One region of the Nocardia sp. NPDC058176 genome, then DNA from elsewhere that is predicted to be linked to it. Evidence: riboswitches for the same ligand, from Rfam matches in the RefSeq annotation. Region 1 holds a riboswitch; each other region holds the start of a gene.

Region 1 (5,302 bases):
AGGCCATGGGCCAGAATTCGAGGCGCGCGACTCGGCGCGGATACGGGAGGACCCGGTAGTGAGCGTGTGGGGTGAGGTCGTTGTCGGCCTCGTCATTCTGGTCGGCATCGCCGGCATCATCGTACCGATCCTGCCGGGGGTGATCCTCATCTTCGCCGCGATCGCGGTGTGGGCGTTCATGACCGGCGGTGCGACGGCCTGGACGGTGTTCGCGATCGCCACGGTCGCCCTGGTCATCTCCGGCGTCGTGAAATACACCTGGCCGGGCCGGCGCATGCGCGAGGCGGGTGTGTCGAACAAGGCGCTGCTGATCGGCGCGATCCTCGGCGTGATCGGCTTCTTCGTCATCCCGATCGTCGGCCTGTTCATCGGCTTCGTGCTCGGGGTGTACCTGGCCGAGCTGTACCGCCTGAAGACCAACGAACTGGCCTGGCCCGCGACCGTGCACGCGCTCAAGGGCGTCGGCCTGTCGATGCTGGTGGAACTGTTCGGCGCGCTGATCGCCTCCGGTGTCTGGCTCACCGGAGCGTTCCTGGCCTAGCGCTCGATGACCGGCAGCGGGCGCGTTGCCGCGTCCGCGCCGGGCAGTTCGTCGCGGGGGATCGGCACGGTCGGATTCTCGGTGCGCGGCATCGGCCGCGTCGGCGCCGGATCGGATACCGCGCGCTCCACGGCGGGCAGCCGATAGAACTCGCGGGCGTTGTCCTCGAGCACCGCGTGCAGATCGGCGCCGACGACATCGCAGATCAGGTCGATGTCGGCATCGTCGAACGGCCTGCCCGCGCGGGTGCCGGGCAGGTCGGAACCGAACATCAGCGCACCCGGGTTGACGGTGTGGATCCGGCGCAGCGTGTCGGCCACATCCATCTCGACCCGGCCGAACCCGGTCGCCTTCACCCTGGCCCCGCGATCCACCAGATCCAGCAGATACGGCAGCCCCTCCGCGGACATCCCGAGGTGGTCGATGGACAGCGCGGGCAGTTTGGAGATCACCGGTTGCAGCGAGGCCAGCATCTGACCGTCGATGTAGAGCTCGACGTGCCAGCCGACGAGCTCGTGCGCGCGCAGCGCCTGCAACGTCATCTCGGTGATGTCGGCGGCGGCGCGCTTGAGGTTGAACCGCAGCGCCCGCACCCCCGCCCGGTCCAGTTCGAGGATGTCGTCGTCGGTGGCGTCCAGGTGGAGCCGGGTGACGCCGACCCAGTCGGGACCGAGCGCGGCCAGCGCGGCCGTCAGGTACGCCTGATCAGTACCTTGGAAAGACGCGCTGACCACGGCGCCACCGCGAACATCGAAGCGCTCCATGCGCTTTCGATAATCCGCGATGACATAGGGGTCGGGTAGGTAGCCTTCGTTCTCGATCAGCGGGTACCGCGGATCGATGATGTGGACGTGGGCATCGAACACCTGTACAGAATGCCTCGAGTTCGGCGGAAACGGAGAGTCCGAACCCACGTCCCGCCTTACGCCTTGTTGGGCTCGGACGCGCGGAGCATGTCCTCGCGCTCGACGACCTTGACGCGTTCGCGGCCCTCGGGCTCGCCGAGGGCGCGCTCGTGGGCGTCGAGGCGGTACCAGCCCGCCCAGGTGGTGAACGGAATGCCCTTGCCCTCGAGGAACTCGGTGACGGCGTCGAGCTCGGGCTTGGCCGGGGGCGCGAAGTCCTTGGCGTCGTCGAGCAGGCAGGCGATGGTCTCGTTGGCGTCGCCCTTGGTGTGACCGATCAGACCGACCGGGCCGCGCTTGATCCAGCCGGTGACGTAGGTGGCGGGCATGAAGCGCGCCGCGCCCTCGGCGGTGTCGTCGGAGATCACGCGACCGGCCTCGTTGGGCACCGTGCCCGCCTGATCGTCGAACGGCAGCTGGGTCACGTTCTGCGACAGGTAACCGACCGCGCGGTAGACGGCCTGGATGTCCCACTCGCGGAACTCGCCGGTGCCCTTGACGTTGCCGGTCCCGTCGAGCTGGGTGCGCTCGGTCTTGAGGCCGACGACCTTGCCGTCCTCACCGAGGATCTCCGAAGGCGACTCGAAGAAGTGCAGGAACAGCTTGTGCGGGCGGTCGCCCTGATCGCGGATCGCCCACTGCTCGAGGGTGTTGGCGACCATGTCGACCTGCTTGGAGTTGCGGCGCGCCGCCTCCGAGCCCTCGTCGTAGTCGATGTCCTCGGGGTCGACGATCACCTCGATGGTCGGCGAGTGGTCGAGTTCGCGCAGCTCGAGCGGGGTGAACTTGGCCTGCGCCGGGCCGCGACGGCCGAAGACGTGCACCTCGACGGCCTTGTTGGCCTTGAGCCCGTTGTAGACGTTCGGCGGGATCTCGGTCGGCAGCAGCTCGTCACCGGTCTTGGCCAGCACGCGCGCCACGTCCAGGGCCACGTTGCCGACACCGAGCACCGCGACCTTCTCCGCGTCCAGCGGCCACGAGCGCGGCACGTCCGGGTGCCCGTCGTACCAGGAGACGAAGTCGGCGGCGCCGTAGGAGCCGTCCAGGTCGATGCCGGGGATCGGCAGCGCGCGGTCGGCGTTGGCACCGGTCGAGAAGATCACCGCGTCGTAGAACTGACGCAGGTCGTCGAGGTTGATGTCGGTGCCGTAGTCGATGTTGCCGAGCAGGCGCACCTGCTCCTTGTCGAGGACCTTGTGCAGGGCGGTGATGATGCCCTTGATCCGCGGATGGTCGGGGGCGACGCCGTAGCGGATCAGACCGAACGGCGCGGGCATGCGCTCGTAGAGGTCGATCGACACCTCGGCATCGGACTTCATCAACGCGTCGGCGGCGTAGATACCGGCCGGGCCCGCGCCCACGATCGCAATGCGAAGCGGGCGGGTCGCTGCACTCTGTTCGGTCATTTTCTACGCGCACCCTTTGGTCGAGAACTGTTGACGGCGTCAATTCAGCTTAGGCTAACTTGACTATCCGGCTGCTGGCAGCTGCCATCGACGTCGGCAGCAGGCCGCACGACGGCGATTCTATCTGCGGCGTTGTGGCCGCCCGGCGCGCGGTGTGGTTGTCGGTGCCGGGTCTGTCAGGATTACAGCATGAACGATGAGCAAACAGGCTCGGATGACCAGCCCATCGTGGTGGATCAGACCGACAAGCGTTCCATCGTCCCCTTCGTCGCGGCGGCGGTGGTGGCGATCGTGGTGCTCATCGGCATCGTGCTCGGTGGGCTGCTCTCACCCGCTGAGAAAAATGTCACAGAGGCCGACCGCCTCGCGGCCGCCGTCACCAACTATATCGACGCGCGCTCGCGCAGCGACTCGCGTCCGCCGCCGGGTGTCGCCTGCCCCGGCTTCGACGAGCAGAAATCCGGCCTCACCGAGCGGCTCGGCGGCCCGGAATCGGCTGTGTCGATCGACAAGAGGGGTTTCGAGAACCCGACCGTCAACGGTGACAAAGCCAAGATCGACGCGACCGTCCAGATCGACGGCAACGAGGCGACGAGCACCTGGACACTGACCCGCGTCGATGGCGACTGGTTGGTCTGCACCTTCTGAACTGTTTGACACGGTGACCTGTGGCGAGGCAATCTCAGATCGCAAGGTCATGAGTGCCAGCGTCAAGCCCCGGCTCGCTGGTCGGCAACCCTCCTCCGCGGTGGGGTGCTCCGGGTGACGACCTGGCCGCGCGCCGGATTCCCGCCGCGGCAAGAGCGGATTCAGTAGGAGGCGACATGACTTACGCTGGCGACATCACCCCCGAGAAGGCCTGGGAGATCCTGACCGAGCACCCCGGCGCGGTGCTGGTCGACGTGCGGACCCAGGGCGAATGGGACCGGATCGGCATCCCCGACACCAGCTCCATCGAGCGCCCGGCCCACTTCATCGAATGGGTCGACGGCACCGGTACCCGTAATCCGGAGTTCGGCGCGCAGCTCGAGCAGGCGCTGGCCGGGCGCCCCGACGACGCTCCCGTGGTGTTCCTGTGTCGCTCCGGACAGCGATCCATCGGCGCGGCGACCGTGGCGACCGCCGCGGGCATCGCCCCGTCCTACAACGTGCTCGACGGTTTCGAGGGCGGCCCCGACGCGTTCGGGCAGCGCGGCAGCGTCGGCTGGCGCGCCGTCGGCCTGCCGTGGCGTCAGGCATAAGGGAGAACAGCATGATCACCGGTGGTTCGTTCGACAAGCCACTGCCCGAGGGCGTCGGCCCCGCCACCCTCGGTGTCCGCGGCGGTCTGCGCCGTTCCGGTTTCGAGGAGACCTCCGAGGCGCTGTACCTGACCTCCGGATTCGTCTACGAGAGCGCCGAGGCCGCCGAGGCCGCGTTCACCGGCGAGGTCGAGCACTTCGTCTACTCCCGCTACGGCAATCCGACCGTGTCCATGTTCGAGGAGCGCATCCGCCTGCTCGACGGCGCCGAAGCGGCCTTCGCGACCGCCTCGGGCATGTCCGCGGTGTTCACCGCGCTGGGCGCGCTGCTGAAGGCGGGCGACCGGCTCGTCGCCGCGCGCAGCCTGTTCGGCTCCTGCTTCGTGGTGTGCAACGAGATCCTGCCGCGCTGGGGCGTCGAGACCGTCTTCGTCGACGGTGACGACCTCGAGCAGTGGGAGCAGGCGCTCTCGGTGCCCACCCAGGCCGTCTTCTTCGAGACCCCCGCCAACCCGATGCAGACCCTGGTCGATGTCCGCAAGGTCACCGAGCTGGCGCACGCCGCGGGCGCGAAGGTGGTGCTGGACAACGTCTTCGCCACGCCCCTGCTGCAGCGCGGCTTCGAACTCGGTGCCGATGTGGTCGTCTACTCCGGCACCAAGCACATCGACGGCCAGGGCCGCGTCCTCGGCGGCGCCATCCTGGGCGACCAGGACTACATCGACGGTCCGGTCAAGACCCTGATGCGCCACACCGGCCCCGCCCTGAGCCCGTTCAACGCCTGGACCCTGCTCAAGGGCCTGGAAACCATGCCGCTGCGCGTGCGTCAGTCCACTGCCTCCGCGCTGAAGGTCGCCGAGTTCCTGGAGACCAGCAAGTCGGTGAACTGGGTGAAATACCCATTCCTGGAATCACATCCGCAGCACGCCCTGGCCACCGAGCAGATGTCCGGCGGCGGCACCGTCGTCACCTTCGAACTCGCCGGCGACGACGGCAAGAAGCGCGCCTTCGAGGTCCTCAACCGCCTCCGCATCATCGACATCTCCAACAACCTCGGCGACGCGAAGACCCTGATCACCCACCCCGCCACCACAACTCACCGAGCCATGGGCCCCGAGGGTCGCGCCTCGATCGGCCTGAGCGACGGCGTCGTCCGCATCTCCATCGGCCTCGAGGACCTCGAAGACCTCCTCGCCGACCTCGACCACG
Region 2 (5,302 bases), on a different contig from region 1:
CATGCGGCGGGCTTCTTCGGCAGACCGGGCGGGTTGATCCGCGACTCGGTGACCTTCTCCGAATCCAGGCCCCAGCGGTCGAGCACCTTCTGGTAGCTGCCGTCGGCGATGGCGTGCTGCAGCGCCTGGTGGATCGGGCCGATCAGGCCGTTGTCCTTCTTGGTGAGCGCCGCGATCTCACCCTGCAGCTGCTCGCCCGCGCCGGAGAAGGTGGCGATGATCTTGCTGTCGCCGGTGGTGGTCGAGTGGTAGACGGCCGCGGGGTTCGGGCCGATGTAGCCGTCGATGCGCCTGGAGGCCAGCGCCAGGTAGTAGTCGGTGGACTGCTGGTAGTAGGCGATGTCGATCGGGGCCAGGCCCTCGGCGACGTTCTGCTCGTTCCAGCTCACCAGCAGCTGCTCCTGGTTGGTGCCCGCGCCGATGCCGATGCGCTGACCCGCCAGGGATTTGCGGTCGGTGTAGGTCAGGTCGCTGTCCTTGTGCACCTCGAGCGCGACGGTGTCGGTGCGGTAGGTGGCGAAGTCGTACTTCTCCTTGCGCTCCTCGGTGACGGTCACGTTGGAGATGAACGCGTCCACCTCACCGGAATCCACCCGCACGAAGTTCTGCGACCAGTCGGCCACCTGGATGTCGAGCTTCAGGCCGAGGATGTCGGCCACCAGGGTGGCGAAGTCGACCTCGGAGCCGACGACGGTGCGGTCGTCGGTGGCGTAGAACCGCAGCGGCGGCACGGAACCGGCGGGACCGGTCACGACGAGGGTGCCGCGGTCGCGGATGGCCTGCGGCACCTGGGCGGCGATGGCGTCGACCTTGTCCACCCGCAGCCTGGCCTCCTGGGCGGGGGAGAGGTCGTAGGTGGTCTCGCCGGCCTGCACGGTGGTGGCCGATTCGGGCTCGGCGGTGCAGCCTGCCGTCAACAGCGTGGCCGCCGCGACGATGCCGATCAGGGTGGAGAGCTTCATCAGTGTCGAAACCTGTTCGTGGAAGGGATGTTCAGCGGACGCGGGACAGGAACGCCTGCGTGCGCGGGTGTTCGGGGTGGTCGAGGACGGTGGCGGCGTCGCCGCGTTCGACGATCACGCCCTCGTCGAGGAACACGACCGTGTCGGCGACCTCGCGGGCGAAACCGATCTCGTGGGTGACGATCACCAGCGCGGTGCCGCCGTGCGCGAGATCGCGGATGACGGCGAGGACCTCGCCGACCAGTTCCGGATCCAGCGCCGAGGTCGGCTCGTCGAACAGGATCAGTCGCGGTTTCAGCGCCAGCGCCCGCGCGATGGCCACGCGCTGCTGCTGACCGCCCGACAGCCTGCGCGGATAGGCGTCGGCGTAATCGGCCAGGCCGACCCGGGCCAGCAGCTTCTCGGCCTCGGCGACCACCTCGGCGCGCTTGCGCCGCTGGGCCGAGACGGGCGCGAGCACGATGTTGTCGAGCACGGTCAGATTCGGGAACAGGTTGAACTGCTGGAACACGAACCCGATGTGGCTGCGCTGGGCGCGCACGGCGTGGTCGGGCAGCGGGCGCAGGACGTTGCCGCGCTGCCGGTAACCGATCAGCTCGCCGTCGATGTGCACGGTGCCCGCGTCCTGGGCCTCCAGATGGTTGAGCACCCGCAGCAGCGTGGACTTGCCCGAGCCGGACGGCCCGATCAGCGCCACCACCTCACCGGCGCGCACCGCGAGGTCGACCCCGCGCAGCACCTCGGTGCCGTTGTAGGACTTGCGAATGCCCCTGGCCTGCACCGCGGCGGTCATCGGGTGGCTCCTCGGGGAGGCGCGGTGTGCGCGGCGATCTCGGTGACCTTGGCGCGGACCCGCTGCCACGGTGTCGGCGGCAGCTGACGCTGCGCGCCCTTGGCGTAGTGCCGTTCGATGTAGTACTGGACGATCGACAGGATCGTGGTGAGCACGATGTACCAGACGGTGGCCACCATCAGCAGCGGCACCACCCGGCCGTTGCGGCCGAAGACCACCTGCACCTGGTAGAACAGCTCCGCGATCGCCATCACCGACACGATCGAGGTGCCCTTGAACAGCCCGATCACCTCGTTGGCCGCGTTCGGCAGGATCGAGCGCATCGCCTGCGGCAACACCACCGTGCGGAACTGGCGCCACTTCGGGATGCCGAGCGCGGCGGCCGCGTCGAGCTGACCCTGGTCGACAGCGAGCAGTCCGGCCCGGATCAGCTCGGCCGAATAGGCCGCCTGGTGCAGCGCCAGCCCGATCACCGCGGCGGTGAACCCGCTGATCACGCCGTTGACCTCGAAGTCGAAGAAGGCCGGGCCGAACGGGATGCCCACCGACAGCCGCTGATACAGGTAGGCGATGTTGAACCAGAACAGCAGCTGCACGATCAGCGGGATCGAGCGGAACGCCCAGATGTAGGTCCAGGCGATCACCCGCAGCACCGGATTGTTCGACACCCGGCCGATCGCCAGGAGTGTGCCGAGCGCGAAGCCGAGCACCGTGCCCCACAGGGTCAGTTCGAGTGTCACCTGCAGGGCGGCCAGCACCGAGGGTGCCGTGAAGTACTGCGCGAACGTGCCCCAGTCCCAGCCGGGATTGGTGATCAGTCCGTGGGCGAACTGCGCCACCAGGATCAGCGCGATCGCGCCGACCACCCAGCGCCACGGATGCCAGGCTCCGGCGATGCGGGGCAGCCCGGATTCGTCGGGTCCTTCGGGCGAAACACTCGCCTGCTCGGGGCGCGCGGGGTTCGCGGCGCCGGAAACGGCAGACGCGGTCATGGGTAGATCTCCTCCATCGAACCCGGCAGAAGCACCCACACCCGGAAACGGGCGGGTTGCTGCGACGTCGTCGAGCCAGGTCTCTCGGTCGCTCTGGATGGTTGTGCTCGGGCTGCTGACCCGAGCTGAACCAGCATGTGGCACAGGCGGGATCGTTCACAACGGTAAAAGTCAGCGTGAGCGCAGAGCTTGGGCGCGCGGTTCGCACGGTGCATACTTCGCGGCGACAGGGTGGGGACCGGGCCGAACACGTGTGCCCGCCACGCCGTGTTCATCGGCTGGATCTGCGCTTTTCCGGAGTACCGTCGGCCTTCTGAGTGTCGACGATGAGGAGTTGCGCCGTGATCGTGTCGCGTCGTTCCACCGCACTGACCTCGCTGACGGCCTGCGCCGCCGCGCTGTTGCTGGCCGTGCCGCCCGCGGCCGCCGAGCCCGCCGCCACGGTCACGACGCCCGCGGTCACCAGGGACGCGCCGACGACACCCGCCGCCGGTCCCGGTGACCTGCTCGCCGCCTACCAGACTGTGGTCGACACGCTGAAAGCGTTGGGTGTCGAGCCGTTCCTGTACCCCACGGCGGCCCTGAACTGCTCCGGTGACGGCCTCGGCATCGTCCCCGCCGTCGCGGGCGCGGTACCCGGCCCCTGGCCTGCCAACACCCTGCCGATCCCCGGCCTCGACCTCACCGCCGTGAAATCAGGGCAGACCCTGTTCACCTTCCTGCCCTACGGCATGGCCGCCGACACCCCCGCCACCGAGACCGCGGGCATGCAGGTGGCCTGGCTCAACCTCAGCAGCGGCCGCGGCGGCATGGCCTCGATGGGCCCGATCGCCGACATCGTCGGCGCCATGGTCCCGCCCGAGGTGCCCGTCGAACTGCGCCCGCTCGCCGAGGCCGCCATCCGCGACTTCCTCTTCGCCGCCATCCCGGTCGGCGGCGTCCGCGCGGTCCCCGTCGACACCGGCCGCGGCACCGTCCTGGCCGCCGTCTTCGGCACCGCCGACAACGCGGGCCGCTCCTGCTTCTTCTTCCCGACCATCGGCATCACCGAAGTCCCCTGACCGCGAGTCGACGCACCCACCGTGCAGCCTCGATCGCCCTGACGGCGTTGGACCGTTGATCACCAGGCGTCCAGGTGGGCATCGGCCGAGAAGAAGCCGCCACCAGTGCCTGGCGATCAACGGTCCAGGCCGCAGCGTCAGCGCGGGGCGGCTTCGGTGGGGCAGCTCAGGCGTGTTTGGCCGTGCGGCGGTCGGGGGTGACCAAGGGGCGTTGCTTCCAGCGGAGGCGGCCGGTGCGGTGGCGGTGGTGGGAGCGCACCCACAAGGTGAGGTAGTGGCCGACGCCGATCGGGTGGGCCAGGGCCGAAGTGAGGTCGGCGCGGGTGGGGGAGCTGCGGGTCTCGGTGCTGCGGGCGAGGATTCGGCCGGTGACGGCGGCGAGGTAGCCGAGCAGGCCGGCGCGGCGGGTGCGGCCGCGGCCGAGGATCGCGGCCAGCGGGGGAATCCAGTAGGCGAGGGCGACGAACAGGCCGACGGCCGCGCCCGCGTCGAGTCGACCGCCGTAGGCCGACCACAGCCAGCGCGTGTAGCCGTCGGTGAGTTCGGTGGCGCCGGTGTACATCCGGGTGCGGGCCGAGGGGCCCGCGGTCACCAGTGCCGTGCGATGTCCCGCCCGGCGGACGGCCCTGGCCAGATCGAGGTCCTCGGTGGCGCTGGCCGCGACCGCGCCGTGCCCACCGGCGGCCCGGTAGGCCTCGGCGTCGACGGCGAGGAACTGTCCGCACGCCACCGCGGTGGACGGGCGCAGGCTGTGATTGGCGGGACCCAGCGGCAGGGTCGAGGCCCACGACCAGGCCAGCAGTGGCTGGACCAGGGCTTCGGTGACCGAGCCCGCCTCCTGCACGGGCCACGCCGACACCACCCCGGCCTCGCGTTTGCGCAGCTCGGTGACGGCCGCGGCGATCGCTTGCGGGGTCAGTCGTACATCGGCGTCGACGAAAACCAGTGCCGCGTCATCGGTTCGGGCGGCCAGACGCGCACACGCGGCGGCCTTGCCGGTCCAGCCCGGGGCCGGGTGGGCGGCCGAGCGCAGCACGGTGAAGCGGTCGTCGCCGCCGATCGCGGCCAGTGCGGCTTCGTAGGTGCCGTCGGTGGAGGCGTCGTCGAGGATCAGCACCCGCAGGCGCGGCACCCCGGTCTGGGCGCGCAGGTCGGCGATGAGGTCGGGCAGTCGCTCGGCTTCGTCGCGGGCGGGTACACATACGGTGACCGGCTCGATCACGCCGGACACCTGGCGCGGCAGGGTGCGCAGGGTGACCAGGTTGTAGGCGGCGGTGGTCGCGCCGAGCGCGGCCAGACCGGTGCCGGCCCAGGTCAGGTAGCGCCCGGCCGCGCCCATGTCAACGGCCCAGCCTGCGACTGGTGATCTCGCGCCACATCTCCGAGGGGGAGAATCCGCCGCGCGGCGCGTTCGGCGGGCCGGGATTGCGGTCGCGGAAGGCCAGCCCGGCGACCAACGCGGCCACCGCCAGAGTGATACCGCCGACGATGCCC
Region 3 (5,302 bases), on a different contig from region 1:
TTGCCGGAGGTGCGGGTCGGCAGGTCGGCGACGATCGCCAGGCGCGGCACCAGCGGGGCCGGAAGTTGTTCGGCCAGAATCTCTCTGGCCTTCTTCACGTCGAAATCGGGTCCGGCGCCGGTGAGGTAGCCGACCAGGATCTTGTTGCCCGCCTTGGTGGTCCGGATCGCGGCGGCCGCGCCGCTGATGCCGGGAAGGTGCTGCAGGGCGTTGTCGAGCTCGCCGAGTTCGATGCGGCGGCCGCCGATCTTGATCTGGTCGTCGGCGCGGCCGAGGAAGATCAGGCCCTCGCGGTCGTTGCGCACCAGATCGCCACTGCGGTAGGCGCGTTCCCAGCCCAGCGAGGGCAGCGGGGCGTACTTCTCGGCGTCCTTGGCCGGATCGAGGTAGCGGGCCAGGCCGACGCCGCCGATCACGAGTTCACCCGACTCGCCCTCGGGCACGGGATTGCCCTGCGGGTCGACGACGGTGAGATCCCAGCCGTCCAGCGGCAGGCCGATCCGGATCGGCATCCCGCCGTCGAGCAGCGCGGCGCAGGCGACGACGGTGGCCTCGGTGGGGCCGTAGGTGTTCCACACCTCGCGCTCGACGCCGCCCGCGAGACGTTCGGCCAGCTCCGGCGGCACCGCCTCGCCGCCGAAGATCAACAGCCGCACCGACTCCAGCGCCTCGGCGGGCCAGGTCGCGGCCAGGGTCGGCACGGTGGAGACGATGCTGATCTCGCGGCGCATCAGCCAGGGGCCCAGGTCGGCGCCGGTGCGGACCAGGTCACGCGGGGCGGGGACCAGGCAGGCGCCGTGCCGCCAGGCCAGCCACATCTCCTCGCAGGAGGCGTCGAAGGCCACCGAGAGACCGGCGAGCACACGGTCGCCGGGGCCGATCGGGGCGCGCTGGAGGAACAGCCGGGCCTCGGCGTCGACGAAGGCGGCGGCGTTGCGATGGGTGACCGCAACGCCTTTCGGGGTACCGGTGGAGCCGGAGGTGAAGATGATCCAGGCGTCGTCGGCGGGGGTGGGCAGGGTGTTCCAGTCCGAGACGTCGGTGCGGCCCGCCGCGGCGGTGGCCGACTCGATGCCGTCGCCGGTGGCGATCGCGCTCACTCGCGCCTCGCCGAAGACCAGTTTGGCCCGTTCCTCCGGGTCGTCGGCGTCGACGGGGACATAGGCGGCGCCGCAGTAGAGCACGGCCAGGATCGTCACGTAGAGCGCGGCGCTGCCGGAGGGCATCCGCACGCCGACCCGGTCGCCGGGGCGAACGCCCGCCGCGGTCAGCTCGGTCATCCTGGACTCGATCGCGGCGATCAGTTCCAGGTAGCTGAGCACGACCGTGCCGTCGTCGATGGCAGGCGCGTCGGGATGGGCGAGTGCGGTGCTGGTCAGGATGTCGACCAGGGTGCGCGGCGGTGCGGCGAGGTCGGCGCGCAGCAGCGGATCGCGCAACGTCCCCGTCGCGGCCTCGGTGCGTGGCTCGAGCATGGCGATCGGTCCACCTCTCATCGGTTGACCCCCATCGGTGGTGTCTGTTGTTTCACGGCCGGGTTACCAGGGGGCAAACGGGATGGTCACCGGATGCCAACGGTACTCGCCGGATGGTGTGGCCCACGGCAACCGCGGGCGGGCGTCGTCGCGGGATCACGACGCCGCGGGCGGCGGCTCGTCGAGTGCGGTGCGGGCCAGCCGGTGCAGGGCGGCCTGCTCGTCGGCGTCCAGTGGCGCCAGGACGCGGGCGGTGGCCTCGGCGATGATCTTGTCGGTGCGCTTGCACTGCTTGCGTCCGGCCTCGGTGATCCGCAGCCGGTACTTGCGCCGGTCCTTGCCGTCGCGGGTGCGTTCGACCAGGTCGGCGCGCTCGAGCGCGTCGATGAGGCGGACCACTTCGCTGCGGTCGATGCCGAGCGCGTCGCCCACCTTCTTCTGGGTGAGGTCGGCGTTCTCCGCGATGAAGGTGAGTACCCAGTGATCGCGCAGTGGGATGCCGATCTCGGCGTGCAGTGCCTTGGTGAGCCGTCCGAGCGCGTACACCGGGTAGCGCGGCAGGCCGCGGACGGAGTTCGTGTTCGTGGACATGTCGGCCACCCTAGCAAATAGTGGGGGAAATCAATCATTTGGGATGTCCATGATCGGGAGTGTCGACTGTTTCGGTGGATGTGGTAGAGGGGCAATTCGGTGGCAATCCGGCCGGGTGCGCACCGTCACGTGCGGTGTGTTCGCCAGAAGATGTTGCGGTGCAAGGGATTCCGGGCGGTCGGTTCCGGCTCGCCGAAAGGTGGTTGACATCCTCGGCGCTCGTCTGTCACTCTCGATGCAGGTCACGAGTACCAGCGACAAGCCCCGGCTAGCTGGTCGGCAACCCTCCTCCGCGGTGGGGTGCTCCGGGTGACGACCAGGCCGCCGTCCGCTGTGGGCGCGGCAAGCGCGGACTCTTGCACCCATTTCGGGAACGAGTCCCTGAGCCGACGGGATACTCCTGATGACTGCTGTGATCGACCCCACCTGTGCCCTGGCGACCGTCTCCGGCGCCGACCTCCAGGTTCCGCTCGTGCAGGGCGGCACCAGCACCTACGCCAACTTCGACTATGCCGCGAGCGCACCCGCGTTGCGGCAGGTCACCGACCGGATCTCGCAGCTGCTGCCGTACTACGCCAGCGTGCACCGCGGCGCCGGCTACGCCTCGCGGATCTCCACCGAGTGCTACGAGGCCTCGCGCGGCGCCGTCGCCCGGTTCCTCGACGCCGCCGACGACCAGGTCGTCGTGTTCACCCGCAACACCACCGACTCGCTGAACCTGCTGGCCGGATGCGTGCCGGGGGAGACCGTGGTCCTCGACATCGAGCACCACGCCAACTTCCTGCCGTGGACCGCGCACGGGCGCCGCGTCGTCGAGGCCGCCGACACCGTCGAGGAGACGATCCGGCGGGTCGTCGCCGAACTGTGCAGCAAGCCCGCCGCGCTGCTCGCGATCACCGGGGCGTCCAATGTCACCGGTGAGGTGCTGCCGCTGGAGCGCCTGGCCACCATCGCCCACCTGTGCGGTGCGCGGATCCTCGTCGACGCCGCCCAGCTGGCGCCGCATCGCCGGATCTCCCTGCGCGAGACCGGCATCGACTACCTCGCCTTCTCCGGGCACAAGCTGTACGCGCCGTTCGGCGCCGGTGTGCTCGTCGGCCGACGGGACTGGCTGGACGCGGGCGAGCCGCATCTGGCCGGCGGTGGTGCGGTGCGCGAAGTCGGTGTGGCGCAGGTCGAATGGGCGCCCGCGCCGCAGCGGCACGAGGCCGGATCGCCGAATGTGCTCGGCGCGGCCGCCATCGCCGCCGCCTGTGACGCGCTGGCCGCGTTCGATCCCGCCGAACTCATCGAGCACGAACGCTTCCTGGCCGATCGCCTGCGCGACGGGCTCACCGCGATTCCCGGGGTCTCGCTGGTCAACATCTGGTCCGACAGCGCCGATTCCGTCGGGATCGTCGCCTTCACCGTCACCGACCACGCCCCCGGCAAGGTCGCCGCCTACCTCTCCGCCGAACACGCCATCGGCGTCCGCGACGGCCGCTTCTGCGCCCACCCCCTGCTCGCGAGCCTCGGCCTCGACGCCGCCCTGCGCGCCAGCATCGGCCTCGGCACCACCGCCGCCGATGTGGACCGGTTGATCGGCGCCATCGCGACGTTTGTCGAATCCGGTCCCTCGTGGGAGTACGCCACCACCGACGGTCTGTGGAATCCGACCCCCGAAACCCGCCCCCTCACCGCCGATTCGCCCGCGGGCGCGGCACCCTGCCTGATCGGCTGAACGGGTGAGGCCTCGGCGTCGTCGTGAGTTCGGCGTCGGCTGACCCCGGGCCACTGTGGATCCAAACGAATCTTGGCCGCTGAGAGGTGTTCTCGGCGGTCGAGTTCGTTCAGCGGGCAAGTGGCACGATGTCCTGACGATTCGGGCTCGCCCGTCGCGAATTTGCAGGTTTAGAACCATGCTGAATGGGTAACGCACGTCGGGTCGGTCGCGATCAAACCCCTATAGCTTGCTCGTCCACTCAAGGGGAGATTGTGACTCGACCGATTCAGTCGCCCGATCCATGGGCTCGCCCGCCCCGGCAGCCGGACAAGAAGCGGCGCTGGCCCGTTGTTGCCGGGATCGGCGCGGCCGGTGTGGTCGGACTCCTCGTTGGCGTCGGAGTCGGTGAAGAGGAGTCCTCGGTCGCCCAAACCACGACGATCACGTTGGTCGAAACCGTCACTGCCACATCGGCACCGACGACCACCTCCACCGACCCGGCCACGCCGACGGCCGAACCGACACCGACCGCCGAGGTGACACCGACCGCCACCGAGGACTTCCCGGTAGCGCCGCTGGCCCCGCCGGTACCGACCACGACCATCGTCGCGCCACCGCCGCCACCGGTCATCCTGCCCGCGCCGACCACAACCGTGCCCGCCCCACGCGTCGCCGAGGTTCCCCCACCCGCCCCCAGTGCCTACTACCCGAACTGCGCCGCGGCCCGCGCCGCCGGAGCCGCGCCGCTGTACGCGGGCGAACCCGGCTATCGCTCCGGGCTCGACCGCGATGGCGACGGAGTCGCCTGCGAATAGGGCTCGATCAACTCGCGCTCCTCGACCACGCCTTCGGCGGCGTCGCGTGCCGAACCGGCCAGCACGGCGCCGTCGTGAGTGGCCGTCGGGCGGTTCGGCTCAGTCGAGGTCCGCGTCGAGTGCGTCCCAGGTGATGGTGACGGCGAGTGGGTCGGTGATCGCGATCGCGGTGGGGCTGTGGGAGCGGAAGCGGGTTTCGGTGGAGATGTAGACGCCCGCGGTGTTGAGGCGGAGGATTTCGATGGACTTCACGCGTCCGTCGTTGTTCTCCATGCGGACGATCCAGTACTGCTCGATACCGAGGCGCGCGTATTCCGCTCGCTTGTCGACGCAGTCGGCGGTGATCGTCGCCGGTGACACCACTTCGACGACGAGGAGGGTGTCTCCCGCTGTCGGTTTCGTCTTCCACTTGTCGCGCGGGTCCTCGATGCAGCGATACACGATGGCATCGGGACGGCGGAAGTTGAAGGGCACCTCGGAGACCAACATGTCCAATTCGCCACTGGCTTTCAGGCATGGTTGCCCAGGACTGCGCTTGCGGATCGCTTCCCGCAGGGACTGTTTGATCACGTCGGCGATGGTGATGTGATTCGGCGAGGGTGAGTCGCAGTGCACGAGGAGGCCGTCCTTGACCTCGATCACTCGGGCGAGGTCTTCGGGCATCGCCAGATACATGTCCAGGTCGATATCCGGGACACCGGCGCGCAACCACGACCAGT
Region 4 (5,302 bases), 110 kb from region 1:
CGGTCGCGTCCTCCGGCCTGTTCGGAGTGATCACTCGTCCCTCCATGAGGCGTCTTTCATTCGCGGCGAAGCGTATGCGAACCGGGGGGATATCGCCACTGCAATGCCGGGATTCGAGCGGGGAGATCCGGGCAACGACCGGCCGGAACGCCCTCCGTGCCCCGGCGCGACCGGCGACCGTCCTCGGCGAGCGCCACCTCCGGCACCCCTGCGCGGCATCGGCCCATGTCATCGCTCCCGGATAGGCTGGATCGCGTGCTGTTCGTGGATGAAGGTGTGCGCGAGGGCCCGGCGATCGTGTTCGTGCACGGTATCGCGGGCTCGCCCGACTGGTTCGCCGCTGTCGCCGAGCGGCTGTCCGGTGACTTCCGGGTGATCCGGGTGGACGTCCGCGACCAGCGCGACGATTTCGGCGTGTCGGCCAGGACCGCCCCGGTCGCGGAGCTGCTCGACGAACTCGCCGTGTCCGAGGTGACCGTGGTCGGCCATTCCTTCGGCGCCGAGATCGCGCTGGAGCTGGCCACGAGTTCGGACCGCGTGGCCCGCGCGGTGGTGGTCGGCCAGGGTCCGGACTACCGGCAGGCCCGGATTCCCGCGGCGGCGAAGTGGGTGGTGCGCCCGTCATCGGTGCGCCTGGCCCAGCGGTGGGCGCCGGCGCCGGTGGTCCGGTTGTGCCTGCGGAGTTCGTTCGCGCCGGGTTTCCGCTACGAATCCTCGCCCGGCCTCGCGGATTCGGTGGTGCGTGACTTTCGCGGCACGGTCCCGGCCGCCCTCGCCTACACCGCGGGCGCGCGGGCCGACGACCTCGCGGCCCATCCGCTCGACGCCCGCGTGGCCGAACTCGACCTTCCGGTACTTGTCGTGCACGGCCGCCGCGACCACCTCTACGATCACGTCTCGACGCTGGCCAGATACGCCGCGGCGGGCGCGCGCACGCACTTGGTCGAGCATGCGGGGCACGCGCCCCAGGTCGAGCAGCCCGATGAATTCGTCACCGTGCTGCGGGAGTTCCTGCGCGACTGAAGAAGCCCGCCGGAAGGATCCGGCGGGCTCGCGGGCGAAGTGTCCTAGCGTTCGGCGGCGGCCTTCACCCTGGCCAGCGTTTCCCGCATGCCCGAGACCAGGTTCGCCTCGAACTGCTGCTCACCACCGAGCGCGACATTGATCATGCCGCGCACCGGCGCGGGCACGCCCTTGGGCGCGACCACGCGGGATTCGGTGACGCGGGTGCCGGTGGCGGTGGGCTCGAGTTCGTAGCTCCACACGGTGCGGTTCTCGTTCATCTGGAACGCGAACACCTGGTTCGGCTCGAAGCGCACGATGCGCGAGGTGGTCGGCCAGATCTTCCAGCCGTCCTTGTTGATGTTGAGGGTGAACGTCCCGGTCCGGACGCCGCCGAGTGCGATCATCTTCCGCGTGGTCGGACTGAACTCGGAGATCCGCCCCAGATCGGTGAGCACCGACCACACCTGCGCCGGCGACGCGGCGATTTCGATACTGGCTTCGAGATTTTTCGGCAACGTTGCCTCCGGGAATGTGTGACGGTCGGTCACGCACAGCATATGCACTGGTGAGCGGGCCTTCCTCCGCCCCTGGTCGGATTTTTTCACCATGGTCGCAATTCTGGTCAAAATTATTGCGCCCGAATAGGTTTCGATGGACGGTCACGAGTTCCAGCATCGAGCCCCGGCTTGCTGGGCGGCAACCCTCCATTGGCGGCGGGGTGCTCCGGGTGACGACCGGATGGCGGGGACGATCCCGCCATAAGCGTCCTTTTCTGGAGGGTCTATCCATGTCTGTAGTCCAACTCGACGCCACCCGTGCCCCGGAAACGATCGCGACGACCTTCGTCGTGGTCGCCGACCGGTTCCTCGGGATTTCCAAGGATGATCGGGTGCATACCGTGTCGGGCCTGGTCGCGCTGCTACGCAGCGGACGGTTCCACGCGGCCGATGCGGAACTGGCCGTCCATCTGGGGCAGGGCATCACCCGCCACGATCTCGACTACCTCGAGCACGTGGCGGCCATTCACGCACCGCAGGCGCGGTTGCGGGTGGTCGGCGAGATCGCCGAACCGGCCCGCAGGCACCACGTGCACAAATATCAGGACTCCAATGTCCTGCTGGCGGGCCTGGTCAGGGAGGACGAGAACCTCTTCCGCGCCGACCTGCGCCTCGACGGCGACAACGAACTGCTGCTCGACCACCAGACCGGTGAGCACGTGCAGGGCATCGTGGTGATCGAGGCCGTGCGTCAGCTGTTCCTCGCCGCGTTCGAACTCGAGTACGGCGTCCGCAGGCCGCAGGAGCACTTCTACATCGTCTGGAACAACGTGGACCTGAAATTCGGTTCCTTCCTGTTCCCGCTGCCCGCGACCCTGCACGCCCAGCTCACGCCGGTCTCGGTGGACGATCCGGGCAAGTTGCAGTTCCTGATCGAGACCGAGGTCCGCCAGTTCGGCAAGCCGGTCGCGAGCTCGCGCATCGAGTTCGCCGCACTGCCCAACGAGCGGATCTCCCAGATCGAGCGGGCCAAGGCGGCCAAGGCGGTCGACGCGTACCTGGCGGCCTCGGCATGAGCGGAGCTGCGTTCTTCGATGTGGACGAGACCGTGATCACGGTCAAGTCCATGTTCACCTTCCTGCGCTTCTGGCTCGCCGAGAACGGTGACGACGGCAGCGAGTACGCGCGCATCACCGACGATCTCAAGGCGCGGGCGAGTGCGGGTGGCCCGCGCGAAGAGATCAACCGCGAGTACTACCGGGCCTATCGCGGCGTCGAGTACGCCGCGCTCGAGGCGGCCGGGCAGCGCTGGTTCGCCGAGTTCGTCGCCGAGGGGGCCGCGTTCTACGCCGAGGCCGTGCGGGCCTTGCGCGAGCACAAGGCCGCGGGGGTGCGCACGGTCCTGCTGTCGGGATCGTTCGCCCCGGCGATCGCGCCGGTCGCCGCGGCGGTCGGTGCCGACCACGTCATCGCCACCGAACCGCTGCTCGACGAGCACGGCGTGCTCACCGGTGAGGTGCGCAGGCCGATGATCGGCGCGGCCAAGGGCGAGGCGGTGGTGGCGTACCTGCGCGAGCACGGGATCAGCGCGAACGACACCTGGGGCTACGGCGACCACGGCACCGACCTGCCGTTCCTGTGGTTGGTCGCCCGGCCCGCCTATCGCGGCGAGGACCCGAAGCTGGTCGCGGCCGCGCGCAGCGGCACCTGGCGCCACCTCGGTGATCGGCTCGGCGATGCGCAGGGCAACGAGTTCTCCGATGACCGAAAGGTGGCGTCGGTATGGTGAAGCGTCGCTACGAGCTGACCCCGACCACCCAGGGTCCGCTGTATCCGCCGAGCGAGATCGTGGACGCGGCAGGGGATTTCATCGTCGTCGGGTTCCTGAACGAGGAAGCTCCCGATGGTTCGGTGACCCGGCGGTGGGGTAGTGCGATCGTCGCGGCCGACACCCCGCTGCCGCCGTTCGGCGAGAACCTGCCCTACCGGGTGGTCCGCGAACTGCCGGCGGAACTGTCTCCCGAAGACCGCGACCTCGTACTGCACACGCTGCCGCTTCCCTTGCCCGCCAACAACTATCCGATGGTCTTCGCGCCGGATCAGCTCCCCGGCGCGGCCGCCGTCACCCGCCCGAGCTATCCCTTCCACGAGGTCCCCATCCCGGACCTTCGCCCCGAGGACGGCCGCAAACTCACCGAACCGGTCACCCTCGGCAAGTGGCTGGAAGCCCGTGGCACGGCGGAGGTTTCGCTCAGCGACGACGAACGAGCAGCCCACTTCGTCTTCGAGTTCACCGGCCTGATCCCCGACTCCCTCTATACGATCATGTCCCTGCGGCAAGGCGACCTGAACCCCGAATCGCCCACCCGCCCAGGACCTCTCGGCGTCCCCAACGTCTTCATCACCGCCCCCGACGGCACCGCCACCTACCGGGCCACCCTCCCCAACCCCTTCCCCGACCCCGCCACCCCCGGCGCCAACCGCGTCATCAGCGTCGTCGTCCTCTGGCAGAGCTACCAGCAGAACTACGGCGGCGCCATCGGCCACTTCGGCCTCGGCGGCGACATCCACGCCCAACTCAAACTCCCCACCCCCACCTTCGAGGAGTTCACCACCCACCCCTGAGCCCAATGACGACCGAACCCCCGGCGCACCCAGGCGCCGGGGGTTCAAGGTCTGCTCAGTGAGATACCTAGAATGTCCTTCGGTCCGAATGGTCACCGATCTGCCGAGAACCTGACCGGCTGGTTGAAACTGGGCCGCCACGATATCGAGGCGGCCCAGCTCATCAGGTGCTGTGAACCCTCGTGGAGGCGAAGGCCAGGGCGGCCCCCGCGAATCCGAGGGTGGCGATGGCGAGGGCTACGGCGGTGAAACCGTTGTCGGCCACCAGGTTGGCCAACTGAGGGCCCGCGCTGGCGCCGAGGAAGAGGGCGAAGGTGTAGAGGGCGGTGGCGGTGGCGCGGGCTTGGCCTGCTTGGGCGGCGATGGCTTGGACGGCGGCCGGGGCGGCTACCGCTATCGCGGCGACGAAGACGAAAAGCCAGGTGGCGACCCAGATTCCGCCGAGGGGGATGGCGGTGACGGCGGCGGCGAGGCCGGCTGTCGACAGGGCGGTGATCAGGCGGAGTTCGGGGTTGATCGTGGACAGACGGGTGGCCAGGAGGGGGATGGCGATCATGGCGGGGATGGCGCTGGCGCGCAGGGCGAGCAGGGCGGTGCTACTGGTGCCGACGCCGTCGGGCGGCGCGAGCTGTACGCCGGTGTAGATCCCGACGAAGGACCCGAGCACGGCAAGGCAGCTGACGTAGAGCAGGGCCAGGCGTGGGGCGCGCAGCAGCGCGGCGAACGCGGTGAAGACCGCGCCCACCGAGCCGGTCGTGCCCGCGCGCTGTCCTGGTTCGAGTACCACGTGCAGCAGCAGTGCCGAGAGCGCGAAGCCCGCCGCGCCCGCCACGAACACCGCCTGCCAGCCGAACGCGTCGTCGACGAGCTGGGCCAGCACCTGCGCGAGCACGCCCGCGCCGAGGAACGAGCTGGTCAGGCAGGTGAGTGCGAAGACCCGCCGCTGCGGGGCGATGCGTTCGGCGAGATAGGCGAACGCGGCGGGCGCGAAGAACGAAGCCGTCAGGCCCTGGATCACCCGTGCGGCCAGGCCGGTGCCCAGGCTCGGCGCCGCGATCACCACAAGGGTGGACAAGGCCGTCGCCGCCAGGCCGCCCACGATCACCGGGCGGCGGCCCCACTGGTCCGACAGCGGGCCGGTCACCAGAAACCCGACGCCGTAGGCGAGCCCGAAG

The links. Region 1 has a riboswitch for S-adenosylmethionine ahead of ACFVVM_RS16075 (rhodanese-like domain-containing protein). Riboswitches for the same ligand answer to the same signal wherever they lie in the genome.
Region 2: linked by a shared signal. The riboswitch ahead of ACFVVM_RS27805 (amino acid ABC transporter permease) and the one ahead of ACFVVM_RS16075 (rhodanese-like domain-containing protein) in region 1 are both predicted to bind S-adenosylmethionine.
Region 3: linked by a shared signal. The riboswitch ahead of ACFVVM_RS23245 (aminotransferase class V-fold PLP-dependent enzyme) and the one ahead of ACFVVM_RS16075 (rhodanese-like domain-containing protein) in region 1 are both predicted to bind S-adenosylmethionine.
Region 4: linked by a shared signal. The riboswitch ahead of ACFVVM_RS15540 (AfsA-related hotdog domain-containing protein) and the one ahead of ACFVVM_RS16075 (rhodanese-like domain-containing protein) in region 1 are both predicted to bind S-adenosylmethionine.

Annotation. Positions count from the first base shown of each region.
Region 1 covers NZ_JBHVVA010000002.1:754,764-760,065, reverse strand. Annotated here, with positions in the region: gene ACFVVM_RS16095 (DUF456 domain-containing protein) at 59-541, shown strand; gene ACFVVM_RS16090 (amidohydrolase family protein) at 538-1,407, opposite strand; gene ACFVVM_RS16085 (FAD-dependent oxidoreductase) at 1,464-2,852, opposite strand; gene ACFVVM_RS16080 (hypothetical protein) at 2,985-3,500, shown strand; SAM riboswitch class IV at 3,546-3,662, shown strand; gene ACFVVM_RS16075 (rhodanese-like domain-containing protein) at 3,677-4,093, shown strand; gene ACFVVM_RS16070 (O-succinylhomoserine sulfhydrylase) at 4,105-5,302, shown strand, end outside.
Region 2 covers NZ_JBHVVA010000006.1:269,101-274,402, forward strand. Annotated here, with positions in the region: gene ACFVVM_RS27795 (ABC transporter substrate-binding protein) at 1-962, opposite strand, end outside; gene ACFVVM_RS27800 (amino acid ABC transporter ATP-binding protein) at 994-1,755, opposite strand; gene ACFVVM_RS27805 (amino acid ABC transporter permease) at 1,752-2,747, opposite strand; SAM riboswitch class I at 2,758-2,851, opposite strand; gene ACFVVM_RS27810 (hypothetical protein) at 3,089-3,808, shown strand; gene ACFVVM_RS27815 (glycosyltransferase) at 3,975-5,147, opposite strand; gene ACFVVM_RS27820 (LppM family (lipo)protein) at 5,149-5,302, opposite strand, start outside.
Region 3 covers NZ_JBHVVA010000004.1:418,398-423,699, forward strand. Annotated here, with positions in the region: gene ACFVVM_RS23235 (Pls/PosA family non-ribosomal peptide synthetase) at 1-1,475, opposite strand, end outside; gene ACFVVM_RS23240 (MarR family winged helix-turn-helix transcriptional regulator) at 1,632-2,066, opposite strand; SAM riboswitch class IV at 2,307-2,421, shown strand; gene ACFVVM_RS23245 (aminotransferase class V-fold PLP-dependent enzyme) at 2,470-3,786, shown strand; gene ACFVVM_RS23250 (excalibur calcium-binding domain-containing protein) at 4,041-4,583, shown strand; gene ACFVVM_RS23255 (Uma2 family endonuclease) at 4,683-5,302, opposite strand, start outside.
Region 4 covers NZ_JBHVVA010000002.1:649,316-654,617, reverse strand. Annotated here, with positions in the region: gene ACFVVM_RS15555 (DUF6585 family protein) at 1-34, opposite strand, end outside; gene ACFVVM_RS15550 (alpha/beta fold hydrolase) at 256-1,023, shown strand; gene ACFVVM_RS15545 (SRPBCC family protein) at 1,068-1,520, opposite strand; SAM riboswitch class IV at 1,663-1,776, shown strand; gene ACFVVM_RS15540 (AfsA-related hotdog domain-containing protein) at 1,793-2,578, shown strand; gene ACFVVM_RS15535 (HAD family hydrolase) at 2,575-3,291, shown strand; gene ACFVVM_RS15530 (hypothetical protein) at 3,285-4,127, shown strand; gene ACFVVM_RS15525 (MFS transporter) at 4,291-5,302, opposite strand, start outside.